Regions from separate parts of the Azoarcus sp. KH32C genome, predicted to be linked through region 1. Evidence: predicted binding sites of a transcription regulator. Region 1 holds the regulator's gene; each other region holds the start of a gene.
What was found. The regulator FNR, encoded in region 1, switches genes on or off when oxygen is low (the NO sensors DNR and NnrR bind a similar motif). The targets are predictions, from matches to a motif close to TTGANCTAGNTCAA.
Positions count from the first base shown of each region.

Region 1 (3,071 bases):
TTGAAGCTGATCATGTTCTGGCGCGGCAGACCGTAGATCAGGTCCATGCTGATGGACTTGAAGCCGGTGGCACGCGCCGAATCGATAACGAGCTTGGTTTCATCGAAGCTCTGGATGCGGTTGACCGCAGCCTGCACATCCTCGTTGAAATCCTGCACCCCGACGCTCATGCGGTTGAAGCCGAGGTCAGCGAGCAGCTTCACGGTTTCGAAATCGACCTTTCGCGGATCGACCTCGATCGAGTACTCGCCGTTCGGCACCAGCGTGAAACGCTTGCGCACCGACTCCATCAGCTCGCGCATTTCGTCGTGCGACAGGAAGGTCGGGGTACCACCGCCCAGGTGCAGCTGGGTGACCTGCCGGCTGCCGCCGAGCGAAGCCGCCACGAGATCCATTTCCTTCTCGAGGTACTTGAGGTACTTCGCCGAGCGTGCGTGATCCTTGGTGATGATCTTGTTGCACGCGCAGTAGTAGCAGATCGTGTTACAGAAGGGGATGTGGAAGTATAATGAAAGCGGCTTACTGACCCCTCCGACCCCGCGCTGAGCCAGCCAGTCGCGCAAGGCACGTGCGTCGAACGCTTCCACGAAGCGGTCGGCCGTCGGATAGGAGGTGTAACGCGGCCCGTTGATGTCGAAGCGACGAATCAACTGCTGATCGAAGACTAGATCTTTCTGACTGGTCATGGTTGTGTCGGTAGAGTGCATTTCGTACGATCTCAAAAAGCAGCACTTTTGTGGTTGACGTGGATCAACTTAGCATTTCACAGCTTATCCGCATCCACCGCATCTCTGTAGAGGAAACCAGATTATCGTGCAAATGAAGGCGACGGTGCCGATTACGGTTGCCGGTCTCAAGGTGGCATGCTCGCAATGCAACCTCGTCGAGTTGTGCCTGCCGTTCGGGATGTCGGAAAACGAAATCGACCGTCTCGACGAACTGGTCGGTGCGCGCCGCAAGATTAAGCGGCAGCAGCACCTGTATCGCGCAGGGGATCCGTTCGAGGCGATCTACGCGATCCGGACGGGTTCGTTCAAGACCGACGTGCTTCTCGAGGACGGGCGCGAGCAGGTCACCGGCTTCCAGATGACAGGCGAGATCATCGGATTGGATGGTATCAGCACCGAGCAGCACTCGTGCAACGCCGTGGCGCTGGAAGACAGCGAAGTCTGCGTGATCGCCTACAGCAAGCTGGAAGAACTCTCGCGGGTCGTCGAAGGCCTGCAGTTGCAGTTCCACAAGGTAATGAGCCGGGAGATCGTGCGCGATCACGGCGTCATGACGCTGCTCGGATCGATGCGCGCCGAAGAACGGCTTGCGGCCTTCCTGCTGAACATGTCGCAGCGCTTCACGGCGCGGGGCTTTTCGGCGGCCGAATTCCACCTGCGGATGACCCGGGAGGAAATCGGCTCCTATCTCGGACTCAAGCTGGAAACCGTTTCCCGTGCGTTCTCGCGCTTCCAGGAAGAAGGGCTGATTGCCGTTCAGCAGAAGCACATCCGCATCCTCGACAGCGCCGGCCTGAAGAAGCTGATCCAGCATCCTCACCGGAGTTGAGCGTTTTCGGGCAGGTGCGTCCTGCCGTCGCTCGCCATCCGGAATCGCCCGAAAGCGGGATCACGAACCAGCGACGAACGCCAGATAGCCCACCGGATTCTTGGTAACGGCAACCGACACGATCCACAGAAAGGTCACGACGGCCGCAGCGAATGCTGCGACACGGATACGCATCGTCGCGCCGCGCCGCAACGCGACAGCCCCGAGCAGGACGTAGACGACCAGGCCAAAGACCTTGGCGGTCACCCAGGGAGAAAGGAAGGGATACTGCCCGCTCATCGTCGCCAGCGCGATCGCGCTGCCGAGGAACACCGTGTCGATCACGTGCGGCAAAGTACGCGTCACCCTGTGATTGGCCAACGGGCTGCGACGCATCATCCACACACCCTGCAGCAGGAAGCCGCAGCCGCTCAGGGCGGCGCAGAACATGTGCAAGTGCTTGACGGCAAGATACATCGCTCACCCCGGACGGCCGTCGGCGCGCGGACGCAGGTAGATCGGCACATAGCGGACCGCCCATGAGCCGAACACGCCGACCCACCCGAGAACGGAGACCAGCATCGCCCACGGCGCCCATCCTGCGGGCACCAATTCAGCGAACACCCGCGTTACCGCCACCAACTCGAGCGTCAGAAAGAGGCCCCAGGTGAGCCGGTCTGCGGTCAGCTTCCGGCCGGAATGGCCCAAGGTCACGCGCGACACCATCCCCATCAATACGGAACCGAAGAAACCGACCCCCAACGCATGAAGCGGTGCCAGCCCCAGGATCTGCACTCCGCCCAACGCGGCCGTCGACTGGATGGCGAACAACGACCAGGCAATGCCGAGCCACAGGAAACCGATGTGGAGCATCGCGAGCAGAGGCACCTTCAGCGCCGACAGGAGTCGCCATTGACGGGACAACCACAACGACGCGACGGCCGCGGGCAAGTCGACGATCCAACTGAACGCAGACGCCCCGGCCATCGACAGTCCACCATGAACGACGCTCGCTCCGACGACGAGCCAGAGCGCCCACACCGGCCGCACGACCTGATATCCGGGGATCGGCCCTGTCGAGAAGAACGGAATCATGCGATGGCACACGCTGAAGAATACCGGCAGCAGACACCACCAGACGGCTGCATTGATGGCCACGCGTGCCGCAATGGGACCCGCCCCGATGGCGACGCCCATCCACGCCAGCGGCGCTAGCGCGCCCGCCGTCACTGCGTAGCAGATCGCCCGCGCGTGCAAAGCCTCCAGATCGCCGTGATGGGCGACCTGCCACAACACCCATAGCACGCCGATCCACCCGGCCAGCACCAGTATGAGGCCCGCTGTCAGCAGTCCCGGCACCACCATTCCAATCGCGGCAATTACCCAGCCCGCCGCAAGAAGACGCCATGCGCCTAGCCAACGAGCTTGCGGAATTTCGTCGAACGCCTGCCAACGTGGCATCGCCGTCAGCAAGAAGCCGAACATGAAAAGCGGGAACATCCCACAGGTCACCAGCAACGCATGCATCCATACGG
Region 1 covers NC_020516.1:3,590,006-3,593,076, forward strand. The annotation lists gene hemN (oxygen-independent coproporphyrinogen III oxidase) at 1-686, opposite strand, end outside; gene fnr (fumarate/nitrate reduction transcriptional regulator Fnr) at 820-1,557, shown strand; gene AZKH_RS15870 (SirB2 family protein) at 1,618-2,013, opposite strand; gene AZKH_RS15875 (NnrS family protein) at 2,017-3,071, opposite strand, start outside.

Region 2 (3,071 bases), 2.0 Mb from region 1:
GGGAATGTCCAGAGCTTGTGTGTACATTGCGATTGCTCCTTATGGCGCTTTCTTATTTGGGCCGGCGGTCGATGACGCGCTTGGCTTTTCCGACGGTGACGCGCTCGATCGAGAACGGCTCGCCGACGATGACCTTCGACGACACGCCGATATGCGTCTTGATCCGGTGCGCGAGCTCCTTCGCGAGCGCCTCCTTCTGCTCGGGATGGCGGCCGACGTTGGCTTCCGGGTTCACCTCGACCTTCACCGTCAACGTGTCCATGTGCCCGTCCTTGTCGACCTCCAGCAGGTACTGCGGCGCGAGCTTGGGCATGTGGCAGATCAGCTCCTCGATTTGCGTCGGGAAGAGATTCACGCCGCGGATGATCAGCATGTCGTCCGAACGGCCGGTGATCTTCGCCATGCGGCGCATGCTGCGCGCGGTCGGCGGCAAGAGGCGCGTGAGGTCGCGCGTGCGGTAACGGATCACCGGCATCGCTTCCTTCGTCAGCGAGGTGAACACCAGCTCGCCTTCGGAGCCGTCCGGCAGCACTTCGCCGGTGCGCGGATCGATGATCTCGGGATAGAAGTGGTCCTCCCAGATCACCGGCCCGTCCTTGGTCTCGACGCACTCGCTGGCGACGCCCGGGCCCATCACTTCGGAAAGGCCATAGATGTCTACCGCATCGATCCCTGCGCGCGCTTCCACCGCCTCGCGCATGCCCTGGGTCCAGGGCTCGGCGCCGAAGATGCCGATCTTGAGCGACGTGGAGTGCGGGTCGATGCCCATGCGCTCCATCTCGTCTAGCACGGTCAGCATGTAGGAAGGCGTCACCATGATGATGTCCGGCTTGAAGTCCTGGATCACCTGGATCTGCTTCTCGGTCTGGCCGCCGGACATCGGCACCACAGTACAACCGAGCTTCTCGGCGCCGTAGTGCGCGCCCAGGCCACCGGTGAAGAGGCCGTAGCCGTAGGACACGTGCACCATGTCGCCGGGCCGGCCGCCAGCGGCGCGGATCGAGCGCGCGACCACCGTCGCCCAGGTGTCGATGTCTTTCAGCGTGTAGCCGACCACCGTCGGCTTGCCGGTCGTGCCGGACGACGCATGCACGCGCGCCACCTTCTCGCGCGGCACCGCGAACATCCCGAAGGGGTAGTTGTCGCGCAGGTCGCTCTTCGCGGTGAAGGGAAACTTCGCGAGGTCTTCGAGCGTCTTCAGGTCGTCCGGATGCACGCCCTTCGCGTCGAAGCTCTGGCGGTAGTGCGGCACGTTCTCGTACGCGTGGCGTACGCTCCACTTCAGTCGTTCCAGCTGCAGCGCGCGCAGTTCGTCCTGGCTGGCCTTTTCGATCGGCTCCAGATCGGCTGGCGGCGGGGTTCTTACGGGCATTGCCATCTCCTCCAAGTTTTCCGGTTCGCGCGGATTTCGTTTTATGGATCCGGAATTATCGCGACGCTGCCGCCACACTCCGGATGATCCGCGTCAAAACCTATTCACAATTCCTGTCCGCATATTCCTTTCACAGCTCGACGACCGCCCGGCCCTTCAGCCGGTAGGACTTGCCGCGCATCACCGCGATCAGCTCTCCCTTCTGGTTCGTGACGCTGATGTCGTACACGCCGGTGCGTCCCGCGGCGAACACCTCCTTCGCCTCAGCACACAGCAGGTCGCCGGGGCGGCCCGGCGCCATGAAATCGAGGCTGATGCCGGAGGCGACGGTCTGCTCGTTGTAGCTGTTGCACGCATAGGCGAAAGCCGTGTCGGCAAGCACCGTGATGAAGCCGCCGTGGCAGATCGCGAAGCCGTTCAGCATCTCCTCGCGCACCGTCATCGTCAGCTTCGCGTAGCCGGGGCCGACCGCCTCGAAGCGGATGCCGTTCGCGCGCAGCACGCGGTCGTTCTCCGACATGCCGTCGCGCACGCGCTCGGCGACGGTCTGCGGGTCGAGTCCGTTCGTCATGTCGCGGTAACCGGCCTCAGTCATACAGCGCCTCGCCGTTGTAGGCCTTGCGGCGTAGCAGCGGCGACACGCGGTAACGCTCCTCGCCGTAGTGCTCCTTCAGGTTCGCGAGCACATCGACGACGAAGCCCGCGCCGAGCATGTCGGCCCACGCGAGCGGCCCGCCCTTCGGGTAGTTCGTGCCGTAGCGCATCGCGGTATCGACGTCGCGCGCGCTCGCCACGCCCTGCAGCACGGCGTCGGCGGCCTCGTTCGCGAGCATCGCGACGGTACGCAGCGCGATCAGCCCGGCGACGTCGTCGATCACGCTGACCTTGAAGCCGGCTTTCTGGAAGGTGCCGGCGACCGCTCGCAGCGCACCGAGCCCGCACTGGTCGGCGCGCGTGAGCCCGATGCGGCTGCTCGTCGAATAATCCAGGCAGAGGTCGAAGAGGACGAGGTTCGGGCAATGCTCCTCGACCGCACGGAAGGTGGCGGTGCGGCCATCGGTCAGCGCGACGCGCGCGGCACCGATCTGCATCCAGCCGCGGCGTCCATGCATGCCGGATTCGCGACGCACCTCGATGCCGGCGGCCTCCAGCCGCGCAAGCAAGGGCGCCGCGGCGCCGATGTCCCCGACCACCGTGATGCGCGATTCGCCGTCCTGCGGCGGCTCGTCCTGCGGCACCGGCTTCGCGGCGAGCTCGCCGTATTCATAGATGCCGCGCCCGGTCTTGCGCCCGAGGCGCCCGGCGGCGACGAGTTCCTGCTGGAACTGGCTCGGCGCGTAACGGCGGTCGCAGAAGTAGGCTTCGAAGACCGACTTCGTGACCGCGAAATTGATATCGTGACCGATCAAATCGATCAGTTCGAACGGGCCCATCGCGAAGCCGCAGCCTTCGCGCAGGATCGCGTCCAGCGTCGCGGGCTCCGCCTCGTGCTCGGCGAGCACGCGCAACGCCTCGGCGTAATAGGGACGCGCGACGCGATTGACGATGAAGCCGGGCGTCGACGCCGCATGCACCGGCATCTTGCCCCACTCGCGCGCGGTCGCGTACAGGCTGTCGGCGACCTCGCGCTCGGTGTTGAGCCCTGACACGATTTCGACCAGCGCCATGCGCGGCGCCGGGTTGAAGAAGTGCATCCCGA
Region 2 covers NC_020516.1:468,615-471,685, reverse strand. The annotation lists gene paaA (1,2-phenylacetyl-CoA epoxidase subunit PaaA) at 1-27, opposite strand, end outside; gene paaK (phenylacetate--CoA ligase PaaK) at 53-1,372, opposite strand; gene paaI (hydroxyphenylacetyl-CoA thioesterase PaaI) at 1,503-1,967, opposite strand; gene paaH (3-hydroxyacyl-CoA dehydrogenase PaaH) at 1,960-3,071, opposite strand, start outside.
Region 2: a site for FNR is predicted at 1,456-1,469, ahead of paaK (phenylacetate--CoA ligase PaaK). Genes of this name have one in related genera too.

Region 3 (3,071 bases), 910 kb from region 1:
ATTGGCGCGGAAGACGCCCTCCTGTCCGGCCTTGATGTCCCACTGAATCTTGAGCATGAACGGCATGGACTCCTCCTTGGCAGTAGCCCGGGGCACGGCGCGCTCGCGCCGAGATTGTGATTCGTCAAATGCATGCGATCGGAAATACGGATTCCGCAATGCATAGTAGGCGACGAATGTGGCGTGCGAAACTGCAGTTGCAGGGGAGGGGCAGCCCCGTCAGCGATACCAGGCCGTATCGCGCCAGACTTGTCGCCTTCGACTTTGTCCGCCGAACCCTTTCGCCCCTGACCTGCCCGATGATGTTTTCATGGGCAATGGCGGTTTACGGATGAACCGATTAGGCTTACGCTGCTTTTGCAGCTCGAAGGCTTGATGACGGTGGAGGTGCATCCCGCGCCGAGGAATTCGACAGGCCGGCAGTCTTCTTTTTATCTTTTTGGGAGATGGCAAATGTTTTCGATAGCTAAGACCGTTGCTCTCGCAGCACTCATCCTCGGCTCCAGTACTGTCATGGCCGACGCAAAGCTTGACAAGGAAATGAACGCCCTGGCCCTCAATAGCGGTTGTTTCATCTGCCATCACGTCGAGTCTGGTGCAAAGGGTCCGAACGGCATGCCGCCGATCGGCCCCAACTGGGAAGATGTGGCCGCTCGTTACAAGGACCAGAAGGGCGCTCTTGAAACCCTGACCAAGGCCGTGATGCAGGGTACTAACCCCTACGCCAGCCACTGGAAGGACAAGGTTACCGGCCTGGCCATGCCCCCGAACGCCGTGGCGATCAAGGAAGCCGACGCCAAGAAATTGGTGAGCTGGATTCTGGCATTGAAGAAGTAAGTCTTCTTGTTAATGACGAGGTCGAGTCGGCTGACATTCTGGCACCGCACAGGTGCAGACCCAGCCGCGTATGCGGTGGTGCTGTGCTTGCAGGGCACCACCGAACTCGACTTCAATGGGCAACGGATCGCCGAACGATACTCCAATGGCCGGTCCCTCCACCCGCGCGCGAAAATTGACATCTCCAAGCGAATGGCTGCTTGCCGGAGCGCCCCCCCCCCCCCGACGTCCGGCCTGAGACTCGCGATGCTGTCCATTCTGCGACGATCAAGCAACCGATCTAGGCGACCACTGTAGGTACACGCCATTTGATCATCGCAATCTTCAAGGCGCCGTTCACGACAAGGCACGACACCATCGCATAAGCGAAAATCGCGAGCGTCTGCCACCCGGGCAATGGCATGAGTCCTGGGATGCCCACGAATGTCAAAACGGTTCCCGTCAGCGCCATGCGGACCGGGTGGCCCTTGCGTTCAGCGACCTCGTTGTTCCTGTTTCTGGGGTTACGTTAAGCCCTGCGAGAGCGCTGGGAACAGACAAGGATGCTATGCCGGACGTCTTGACAGTTGCTGACCTCACTGGAGAGGGACTACGTGATCTACCGGGATACCGCGGTAGTCGCTAAGCGCCGGCGCATGTGGAAAAACTGCGAGCGCAAGCTTTACGCCAGCCTGCAATAGATCCATCTCGCATTCCTCGCACTTTGCTCAGAAGATCGTTAACGGGCTGTAACAAACGATTCACGTTAAAGCCATCGGAATATTGACAAATATCCATATTATCAAATTCAAATATACTAATTTCAACCTAGGACCGCGGCCCCCGCGGGGCGGCCGCAGTTCGGATCAACGTGGCTCTCGATGGGGGAATCATGAAAATGATCAAGCAAATACTGGCCGCGACCGCCGCGTTGGCGTTCATGGCACCGGCCATCGCCAACAATGCGCCGGGCACGCCGCAGCCCAATCCGAAGCTACTCAAATCGACCGCCGACCACGCCAAGTTCAAGGAACTCCAGCAGCAATTCGCGTCCAGCCCGGAAGTCACCAAGGCCTGCCTGGTCTGCCACGACCAGACCGGCAAGTACAAGAAGCCGTCGGGCTTCGCCGGCAACCCGGTGACCAAGGATACCGAGTTCCCGCCCGGTTCCGGCAAGATCGTGCGCGGCATCAACCTCTCCGACATCGCGCAGAAGGTCGGCAAGACCAAACGCTCGGCCTGCGGCGCCTGCCACTTCTACAGCGGCGGCGGCGACGGCGTTAAGCACGGCGACCTCGACAGCTCGCTGGACGCGCCGGAAAAGGCGCTTGATGTGCACATGGCGGCCGACGGGCTGAATTTCACCTGTGCTACCTGCCATCAGACCGAAGGTCATCAGGTGCCGGGCAGCCGCTACGCACCAACGGCCATGGACAGGGGCGGCGCCCACCTGCGCGGCAAGGCCGACCGTGCCAATCCGGCGACCTGCCAGTCCTATGGCCAGACGCCGCACAAGAAGGAAGCGAAGCTGAACGACCACTCCGACAAGCTGGCCTGCCAGACTTGCCACATCCCGGCTTTCTCCCGCGGCGACGTGCCGACCAAGATGTCCTGGGACTGGTCGACCGCCGGCAAGCGCGACAAGGACGGCAAGCCGTTGGTCGTCAAGAACGACGAGGGCCACGACGTCTACCTCGGCATCAAGGGCGATTTCGTCTATGAAGACAACGTCAAACCGGAGTACGTCTGGTTCAACGGCACAGTCACATACACCCTTGCCGACGACAGGATCGACAAGGCCAACCAGCCGATCTATATCAACCGCTTTGAAGGCAGCGCCGACGACGGCAAGTCGATGATCTGGCCGATCAAGCTGTTCCGCGGCAAGCAACCCTTCGATGCCGAGAACCGGACGCTGACCATCAACCACCTGGCCGGCCAGGACGACTCGGCCTACTGGACCAACCTGAACTGGGACAAGGCCATTGCCGCCGGCATGGCCGCCGCCGGCCAACCATACTCGGGCAAGTACGACTTCATCGAGACCATCGGCATGTGGCCGATCACCCACATGGTCGCCCCCAAGGACAAGGCGGTGGCCTGCGCCGAATGCCACGCCAGCAACGGCCGGCTCGAAAAGGGTCGATGGCCTCTACATCCCGGGCCGCAGCCGCGACCACCTGGCAATGCTCGACACCGCCGGCTGGACGCTCGCCGCGCTGACGCTGCTCGGCGTCATCGGCCATGGCTTGGGC
Region 3 covers NC_020516.1:2,684,064-2,687,134, forward strand. The annotation lists gene AZKH_RS11700 (putative quinol monooxygenase) at 1-66, opposite strand, end outside; gene AZKH_RS11705 (c-type cytochrome) at 454-837, shown strand; gene AZKH_RS11710 (tetrathionate reductase family octaheme c-type cytochrome) at 1,757-3,071, shown strand, end outside.
Region 3: a site for FNR is predicted at 1,600-1,613, ahead of AZKH_RS11710 (tetrathionate reductase family octaheme c-type cytochrome). Genes of this name have one in related genera too.

Region 4 (3,071 bases), 300 kb from region 1:
GATGTTGTTGAGGCGGAGGATCTGTTCCGGCTCTTTGAGCCCGATCATCGGGCCGAATTTGCCGACCGTGACGTACTCCGGGCCGTCGCCCTTGTCGTACTGGTCGAACTTGCCGTCGTTGCGGACGCCGTTGTAGGTGCGCTGCTTGCCGTGTTCGACGTCGGCCTGCGCCTTGTCGTAGCTGGCGTTGCCCTTCAGACCCTTGAGGGCTGCCGAACCCCAGCCGCCCTTGCCTTCGGGGGTCATGTCGTTCTGGTTGCGGCAATGGACGGGGCACTTGAAGCAGCCGTCCATGCCGGGGCGGTAGGGGTCGAAGTTGTCGGCATCGAGCGTCTCGTGCCAGGCGGTCTTCTGGTTGTTCAGGGTGCCGAGCGCGCCGAGCACGCGCGAGGGCTTGTACAGGAAGGGCGTGCCAACCTGCTTGAGGGCGTTCTTGATCACCGAGGTCGAGGTGATCTTCTTGCCGATCACCTTGTTGTGCGCCTTGAGCTCCGCGACCTTCGGCGCTTCGCCGGGTTTGCCGTGCACCATGATCGCCTTCAGGCGCAGCGCGCCCATCTTCGCGCCGCCGCCGCCGCGCGCCCAGATCGCCTTGATGCCGCCCATGATGCCGCTGCAGAGCACGAGGTTCTCGCCGGCGCTCGTGATGCGCGCGAGTGCCATGTCCTTGCGCTCGGTGCATTCGAAATCGCGTTCGATCGCGCCGGGCAGTTCGAGATTGTCGAGGCCGAGATAGGGCTTGGCGTCGAGGAACTGCACTTCCTCGTGAGCGATGCGCAGCAGCGTCCATTGCGGCGCCAAGCCGTACAGCACGACGTGGTCGTAGCCGTGACGCTTGACGAAGGAGGGGAAGTAGTCGCCGCCGTTGGTGTCGAGGATGGCCTGGCTGTCGGGCGAGCGGCTCGTGAAGTTGCCGCGGGTCGCGGCCGGCATGTCGCCGGTGAGCGTGCCCGCGCCGAAGATCAGGGGAATTTCCGGGTCGAGCGCGTCGCGGTCTTCCTGCAGCAGGTTGTAGAGCAGGTACATGTTCGCGCCGCGCCCGCCGAGGTAGGTGCGCAGCACGTCGAGCGGCAGATATTTGCGGCGTGTTTCCCGCCGTTCGAGGTCGACGAACAGGACGGCGCCTTGGGTTGGATACTGCGGCGCATCGTACAGGCGCACACACAATTGTTCGACCTTGTCCCTGATTCCCATTGCCGTCTCCGGTGATTCGTCATCTGCGAATAAGTGTGTCAATAAAATAGTTTGAAGTCAAACAAAAAAATGGGTGACCCCTTGATTCTGCGGGGAGTGGCGACGGACCGACGCCCTTCGTCGTGCCGTTTCGCCGGAATATCAAGGAAGGCGCGGGATCCGTCGAAACGGTTCGTGAAACGAGGCGATCGGAGCGCTTATAGTGCACTGCAAGATAATTTGATATCCATCAAGTTAACCCGAGAAATTCAATTTTCGTGTTGTGAGCGGCGCGTCGTGCGACCTATTGTTTCGGGGATATCTCTCGATGCAGGGGCGTGCATTTCCCCGTGCCTTTCCCGGTTCGATTCACTCAATGAGTTCGCGGGCCCTTGTCCGATGCCCGCTGCAATGGAGAAATCCGAATGAATGCTGCTGAAATCCTCCTGTCCGTCGGGGTGGATCCCGCGATTGCGATCGAGTGCGGCGACCGGCGTGTGAGCTACGCCGAACTGCGCGAGCGTGTGCGGCGTGCGGCCGGCGCATGGCAGGCGCTGGGTCTGAAGACAGGCGATCGGGTGATCGTGTTCGCGCCCGACAGCGACGACTGGGTCGAGGCGTATCTGGGTGCGATCTGGGCGGGCGGCGTCGCGATCGGTGTCAACTCGCGCTTGTCGATGGGGGAAGCGGCGCCGATCCTGAAGGAATGCGAGGCGCGCTTCGTGTGGTGTGAAGCCGAGGAGGCGCGGACGCTCGTGGCGGGAGGGGACGCTGCCGTGAAGATCGTCGCGAGCGGTCCCGGTACCTTGAACTGGGGGGCGCACCTGGCGAGCGCCGACGGGATCGATCCGGTGGAGCGCGACAGCGAAGATCCCGCTTTGTGGATCGGCACGTCGGGAACCACGGGCACGCCAAAAGGCGTGATCCATGTGCAGCGTGTCGTGGTCAATGCGCAGTCCTTCGCGTGCGGCATCCTCGGGCTGACCGCCGCGGACCGGCTGTATGCGACGTCCAAGCTGTTCTTCGCGTATGCGCTGGGCAACAGCTTGTTCGCCGGCCTTCGCGCGGGTGCGACGGTGATCCTCGACCGCGAGTGGCCGACCGCCGAGCGCGTCGAACAGATGGTCGAAAAGCACCGCCCGACTTTGTTGTTCAGCGTCCCGACGCTCTACAACAAGATGCTGCAGACCGGTGTCGCGGCGCGGATCGCCGACCGGGGTATCCGCCATTTCGTGTCGGCGGGCGAGGCGCTGCCAGGGTCGATCCGACAGGGCTGGCGCGAACAGACCGGATGCGGCCTGATCAGCGGTTACGGCACGTCCGAGACGCTGTGTCTGATGCTGTATAGCGATGACGATTCCGGGCTGATGAAGCCGACCCCGCTGACCGACGTGCGATTCAATCCGAACATGGACGCGGATCTGCCGCAGCGCATCTGGGTGCGGCACACGACGGTTGCGCAGGGGTACTGGAAGCGGCCGGACGCGCAGGCGGACGGATTCAACGAGGGGTGGTTCTCGCCGGGGGACATGTTTCTTCGGCATCCGGACGGACGCCTGGAATACGCCGGGCGCAACGACGACATGCTGAAGATCGCCGGGCAGTGGGTCAGCACGCTGTGGGTCGAGCAGTCGCTCGCGTCCCAGTGCGGCGAGGCCTTGCACCAGATCGCGTCGGTCGGGGTGGAGTCGGGTGATGGGCTGACGGCGCTGGCGGTGCTCGCGGTGGCGGCGCCGGGGCGTACGGCCGAGGCGCGGCAGCGGCTCGAGGGCGCCATCGAAGCCTTGCCAGGCCATCGCCGACCTCGCTGGGTGCATTGGCTGGACGCTTTGCCCTTGACGCCGACGGGCAAGCTGCAGCGCGGCCGGCTGCGGGCCTTGCACGAGCGCCAGGTGGAG
Region 4 covers NC_020516.1:3,285,497-3,288,567, reverse strand. The annotation lists gene AZKH_RS14485 (aldehyde ferredoxin oxidoreductase C-terminal domain-containing protein) at 1-1,194, opposite strand, end outside; gene AZKH_RS14480 (AMP-binding protein) at 1,599-3,071, shown strand, end outside.
Region 4: a site for FNR is predicted at 1,414-1,427, ahead of AZKH_RS14485 (aldehyde ferredoxin oxidoreductase C-terminal domain-containing protein). Genes of this name have one in related genera too.